Regions from separate parts of the Virgibacillus saliphilus genome, predicted to be linked through region 2. Evidence: predicted binding sites of a transcription regulator. Region 2 holds the regulator's gene; each other region holds the start of a gene.
What was found. Region 2 encodes Rex, which represses fermentation and respiration genes when NADH is low (regulators of the CRP and FNR family bind a similar motif). Its sites were predicted from a motif close to TTGTGAAATATTTCACAA; they were not measured.
Positions count from the first base shown of each region.

Region 1: a site for Rex is predicted at 1,052-1,069, ahead of KFZ56_RS02785 (hemerythrin domain-containing protein). Genes of this name have one in related genera too.
Region 3: a site for Rex is predicted at 681-698, ahead of pflB (formate C-acetyltransferase). Genes of this name have one in related genera too.

Region 1 is NZ_JAGYHC010000001.1:535,770-537,973, reverse strand. It holds gene KFZ56_RS02795 (hypothetical protein) at 1-162, opposite strand, end outside; gene KFZ56_RS02790 (hypothetical protein) at 203-520, opposite strand; gene KFZ56_RS02785 (hemerythrin domain-containing protein) at 550-966, opposite strand; gene KFZ56_RS02780 (YjcZ family sporulation protein) at 1,266-1,373, opposite strand; gene KFZ56_RS02775 (Hsp20/alpha crystallin family protein) at 1,565-1,999, shown strand; gene KFZ56_RS02770 (GNAT family N-acetyltransferase) at 2,052-2,204, opposite strand, start outside.
Region 2 is NZ_JAGYHC010000001.1:933,312-935,515, reverse strand. It holds gene KFZ56_RS04815 (CPBP family intramembrane glutamic endopeptidase) at 1-190, shown strand, start outside; gene KFZ56_RS04810 (DUF4305 domain-containing protein) at 194-370, shown strand; gene KFZ56_RS04805 (redox-sensing transcriptional repressor Rex) at 525-1,175, opposite strand; gene abc-f (ribosomal protection-like ABC-F family protein) at 1,309-2,204, shown strand, end outside.
Region 3 is NZ_JAGYHC010000001.1:569,898-572,101, forward strand. It holds gene KFZ56_RS02915 (dimethyl sulfoxide reductase anchor subunit family protein) at 1-531, shown strand, start outside; gene pflB (formate C-acetyltransferase) at 737-2,204, shown strand, end outside.

The DNA.
Region 1 (2,204 bases), 400 kb from region 2:
ATTTGCCGCAACCAATATCAACCGCTCTAATGTATCCAGATCATTCATTTCATAAATCGATTCAATAATCCCCGGAGATACATCACCAAAACGCATTCGTAATACGGAAATTAAATCTTCCCGGTCCTGAACAAAACCTGCATCCTCTTCAAATCCAAACAATGGAATGCCTCCTTTGTATTTTTCGTTCATCTCAACGGCTCTAGGGTTTCATCATTTTAAAATAATCAGCTATCATAACCTCTTGGCACTTATCTGCAGTTGATTTTACAAATTCTTCTAGTTCCGTACTTCTCTCCTCAATGGCGTCAAATGTAAAAAAACGCTCTTCTTGATGTGCGAATTGATCGCCAAATTGCAACCGAAGATGAAGTCCAGTTTCTTCTTTGATTGCATCTGCTTGGATATCATACGCGTGAATATTATGGAGCTCTTCAAATTTATCGGTAATATACCGATATAGATCCGGTGATAGCACCCTTAAAAATTTTCTTTTCTGCTGCTGTTTATCTTCACTCATGGACTATCCCCCCAGTGAATGACTTTATCTTAATGATTGGGTAAAATTCTTTCTTCCTCTTGGTTATGCAGTAAATCAACAAGGACTAGAGCCTGGAATCGCTGTAGAACCGCATCACTAAAACCATCTGCATCCAGCATCTCCTTAATTTCCTTTACAAGCATTCGCAAAAGATCATGATCCCGAGTCAGCTCAATAATAGAATCATTTAATTCCGGTGACTCTTCAACCAATTCCTTATATAATCCTTCTTCTTCCGAGTCGGCGTGCTGGAGTGTACGTGATTCCCAATGTTCAACGGCAACATAGGCGGTTTCCAACGCTTTCTCTTCCTGACCGTTCCTTAAAAGAGATTCGAGAATTTCATTTAATTCTTCTGCCTCATTTAGCGCTGCTTCATGAATGGCAGCATGACTATCTACATGTTTCAAACCTGGACCTGACATGTAATACTCACTCCTCTTCTTTCCGGGAGATGTAAAATCCCTTTGTGTATTACTATTCATTGTAAACAACATAGGGGAATATAAGCTGTGACAAACGTCACAACTTTTTATTTTTTGTACTAAAAATTTATCATTAAAAAAAGGCTGACAAGATGATCTCATCAGCCCTTTTAAGAGGAGGAATCAGTAATATCGACTACCGTTCTCATATAATAAAGAAAAGGAGGTATTTATTATTCGTTAACGGTAACGTACAAACGTTTACGGGAGGGAAATTGATATCTTTTATCCTAATCAAACTAGCAGCCGTATCCACCAAATCCGCCGGCACCAACAATAATCAGCAGGATGAAGAGGACTACAATCAATGCAAAGCCTCCACCAGCGCCATATCCACCTACACTCATTTGAACACCTCCTAACTCTAATAGAATATGCAGTACAGCGTAACCTGCGTGGGTCATCCAATCACTTTTAACAGAATGGGCTTCCCGGCAATCACTTTAAAAATGGGCGCCGAAAAATTCCATTTTCCTAGTGTTTGTTGCGCAACCCCTTGCATACTTTATTAATGTAATCAAGAAAAAGAGGTGAAAAAATGAGTTCAAATAAATACAATAGTCATTCCTCGTTTGATGGTCTGATGAAGGGAATGGATTCCTTTCTCCAAGATTCCTTTAAAAATTTCAATTCCCTATTTAGTCGAAGGTCATTTGATGTAGATATATATGAAACGAAATCCGATGTTGTTCTTCAGGCAAAATTACCGGGTATCAAACGTGATCAGATTGAACTGGAAATTGTCGGGAATCAGATTCGAATAGCTGTTCAAAACACTGCAAGCTTTGAAGAAACGAATGATGGAACAAAACATTATCACAAAGAGCAATCCCTACAAAGAATGGAGCGCTTCGTCACATTACCGTTTACCATTTCCGAAAAAGAAACAAAAGCTTCATATCAAGATGGCATATTGAAAATCACTACCCCCATAAATAATGAAAGCAGAAAATTCATTGATATTGAGAAATGATAGCTATCAAAAAAACCGGTAATCCACATAAACTGGAAAACCGGTTTTTATGTTATAGCTCCTTAGCCATAAGCGAAGAGATTTCCTGAAACCCAAGCTTCTCATAAAGATTTCTCACCTGATTTCCGGAGAATACTTGTAGCTGCACTTTCTTATACCCTTGTAATTTCAGTTGTTGGAATGCTTCCTTACATAATTGTTCCGC
Region 2 (2,204 bases):
GGTTTACGCTTCCATGGGATTTGTCTTTGCATTTCTCTACGTGCAGACCAAGCGAATTCTTGTACCCATTATCGTACACGCGGCAATGAATACGATTGTCGTGATCGTACAATTCGGAGTGGATCCGGAAGACTTGGAGCGTATGCAGCAAGAACTTGAACAGATGCAGATGATCTTTTTAGGAGGTTAACTTATGGGTATGGCAATCATTTACTTTGCCATGGGTATTGGCTTCATATATCTTGCCATTCATTATGGCGATTCAACATGGGATTTAACAAGTCTCATTTTCGCAGTTGTTGCTACACTTGATTTCGGCGTAGGATTTAAAATGATATCCGACCATTTTCGCTCGAAGAATAAGAAGTAACAGAGAACACGTAGATTCAGCATTTTAAGATTTTATCCAGGGATACGAATCCATTGATTTGTATCCCTATTGGTGTGTAAAATACGAGATTTCGTTTGCAGGACGCTCGATCGTTTCAATGCTCTACTCGATCGATATGGCACCACTCTTCCGCTTAAAATCCCTCTTCGCTATCGTTCTCCAAAGGATAATGCTTCAAGAAGTAAACCAGCGCCTGTAACTCAACAGCCAGATCAATATGATGTACGCGAATGTAAGGTGGTACCGTCAGGCGTGCAGGTGTAAAATTAAGAATTCCCTTTATTCCTTTTTCCACTAATCGTCCTGTAATCAACTCGGCTTCACTTGCGGGTATGGTTAAAATCACAACTTGGATATCCTCCATTTTCGTTTCCAAATCATCTATATGATGAATGGGCACACCGCCAATATCTGTCCCCGCTTTATCTCTGTCTGTATCAAAAGCCATTTTAATCCGGATATTGTTGTTTTTCATAAAATTATAATGTAAAAAAGCCGTTCCTAAATTCCCTACACCAATTAAAGCTACATCCGTCACCTCATCTTGATCCAATGTCTTACGGAAAAATCCAAGCAAATATTCTATATTGTAGCCGTAGCCTTTTTTACCTAATGCACCAAAATAGGAGAAGTCTCTTCGTATGGTTGCTGAGTCTACTTTTACCGCCTCACTAAGTTCCTTTGAAGAAACGCGTGATTTCCCTTGATGGTTTAAATTGTTTAAAAAACGATAATATAAAGGTAAACGCTTCGCTGTTGCCTGTGGTATCTTATTTTGATCCATTATTATTCCTCTCTTCATTCGAAATTATCTATCCCCTATTTTAGCAGAAAAGTAAGAGAAAGTCGTGATTAATTTCACAATTGTTGCGAGCTTAATTCCCAATACGATACACTAGGAGGGATGAGGTGAGAAGATGATCGTAATGCAATTAAATGAGCTCTCGAAATCTTTCGGAGCTGATGAAATTTTATCAAATGTAAAACTTGAAGTGAAAAGTAATGATCGAATAGCAATCGTTGGTAGAAACGGTTCGGGTAAATCAACATTATTAAAAATCATGTCTGGGGAACTAACCTATGATGAAGGGGAATTATTTAAACCCAAAAATCTTACAATCGGATATTTATCGCAACATACCGCTTTAGATTCCGTCCAAACAATCTGGGATGAAATGGCTGATGTATTTCAGCAGCTAACCGAAATGGAGCAGGAACTGCGGGCGATGGAAAAGAAAATGGAACAGGCATCAGCACTTTCGGATGCGCATTATGAAAAACTCTTGCAAGACTATGATAACCTGCAGCAAGCTTTTCAAAACAAGGGCGGGTACACCTATGAAGCAGATATAAAGGCAGTGCTGACCGGCTTGAATTTTCAGGATTATGATTATAACACGCCTATAAATGAACTTAGCGGCGGGCAAAAAACGCGTCTTGCTTTAGGACAGCTTTTACTAAAAAAACCGGACCTTCTCCTATTGGATGAACCAACAAACCATTTGGATATTGATACACTTGGATGGTTGGAAAATTATCTTATGAGCTATCCCGGCGCAGTAGTAATCGTTTCTCACGATCGTTATTTTCTCGATAAAACAGTAGCTATTATTTATGAAATTTCACGTCATAAAACGAAGAAATATCATGGAAGCTACAGTAAATACCTAGAGCAAAAAGCGATTGATTATGAAAAAGAATTACAGGAATACGAGAAACAGCAAACTGAGATTAACAGGATGGAAGATTTCATCCAGCGTAACATTGCGCGTGCATCAACAACCAAACGTGCACAAAGCCGAAGAAAACAACT
Region 3 (2,204 bases), 360 kb from region 2:
GACAAATTACGGAGAAACATTGGGACAATAACCGCTTTGCTTGGAGTTATTTTAGTCATTAGTTCGGCAATTGTCTACTTTTCAATTCAACTGCACCCGACATGGAACAACTGGACAACATTTGCTAGCTTTTTGTTAACAGGCTTACTCCTTGGTGCATTAACAGTTGCATTATTTGTGTTTAAAGGAAAACAGGAAGATCTGGATATAGGTGTTAAGAAGCTCTTAAGTGTTTATTTGTCTATCATTATAGTTGCCTTATTTATTACAGTTGGAAATTCTGCAATGATTTCAAATGGTGCTTCTGAAAGTCAAATAGCCACAACTATTTCATACACATCCATTCTTTTTTGGATTCGCATAATCGGGAGTATGCTCCTACCTGCAACCCTAGTTATTTACATGATAGTGAGTAAGAAGTCAGCGGCAACAAAATTTATATTGGCTGCTACAACATTTGCTTTAATTGGTGAGTTATCAGGCCGGGCCGTATTTTATTATTCAGTAATGAGTCAGTATCCTTGGTTTTAAAGTATTGAAGCACATGAAAAAAAGCATATTTTACAGTCGCTGAGTTACTTTATATAAGAATCCTATTTTGCTTTTCAAATAGTCACAAATTAGTAATTTTTATTAATCTGTATCATTAAAACCCATGTTATAATGAATACAGAACATAATTGTTCAATGTTTCACAATTGGTTCTTATCAATGATAAAAATTAGGAGGGGTAATAATGACTGTATTTGCTCAAAAGGTGGAGTTTAAAGGCGGGAAATGGGAATCAGAGATTGATGTGCCTGATTTTATTAGGAAAAACTACAGCCCGTATGATGGGGATGAAAGCTTTTTAGCGAACCCAACGGAGGCTACGCTTGATTTATGGGATCATGTGATGGATTTAACAAAAAAGGAAAGAGAAAATGGTGGTATCCTGGATATGGATACGAAAACAGTTTCGACTATCACTTCCCATGGAGCAGGATATTTAGACACATCAAAAGAAAGAATTGTTGGTGTTCAAACAGATGAACCATTTAAACGTTCTTTGCAACCATTTGGCGGTATTCGCATGGCGGTTGATTCCGCAAAGTCCTATGGGTATGAAATTGACAAAGAAATACAGCATATTTTCACCGAATATCGTAAAACACACAATCAAGGTGTTTTCGATGCCTATACACCTGAAATGAGAGCTGCAAGAAAGGCAGGCATTATTACTGGATTACCTGATGCTTATGGTCGTGGTCGTATTATCGGGGACTATCGACGTGTTGCTTTGTATGGGGTAGATAGACTGATTGAAGACAAAAAGGAACAATTGATATCCACTGGTGCGAACGGCATGATGTCGGAGGATGTCATTCGTGACCGCGAGGAAATTACAGAGCAAATTCGAGCTTTAGGTGAACTAAAACAATTAGGCGAAACATACGGATTTGACATTTCAGGTCCTGCCGAAAGCTCTCACCAAGCTTTTCAATGGCTGTATTTCGGTTATCTGGCTGCTATTAAAGAACAAAATGGTGCAGCAATGAGCTTAGGTAGAGTTTCCACATTTTTAGATATCTATATTGAGCGTGATATCCAAAATGGTGTATTAACCGAAGAGGAAGCGCAAGAATTAGTTGATCACTTTGTAATGAAATTGAGATTAGTTAAATTTTCAAGAACTCCGGATTACAATGAATTATTCAGTGGTGATCCAACGTGGGTTACAGAAGCTATTGGCGGGATTGCCAATGATGGGAAATCACTTGTTACGAAAAACTCATTTCGATTTTTGCACACGCTGGATAATTTAGGACCTGCACCAGAACCAAACTTAACCGTACTGTGGTCAGAAAAATTACCAAATAAATTTAAAAAGTACTGCGCTAACATGTCTATCAAAACAAGCTCCATTCAATATGAAAATGATGATATTATGCGTGACATTTACGGGGATGACTATGGAATTGCTTGCTGCGTATCTGCCATGGAAATCGGGAAACAAATGCAGTTCTTTGGTGCAAGAGCAAATCTCGCAAAAGCACTGCTATACGCTATCAATGGTGGCGTGGATGAAAAATCATTTGTTCAAGTTGCCTCACGTTACGCTCCTGTTACTTCGGATTATTTAAATTATGATGAGGTTATGGGAAAATTCGATACGATGATGGAATGGCTAGCAGGGTTATACGTGAACACATTAAATGTCATTC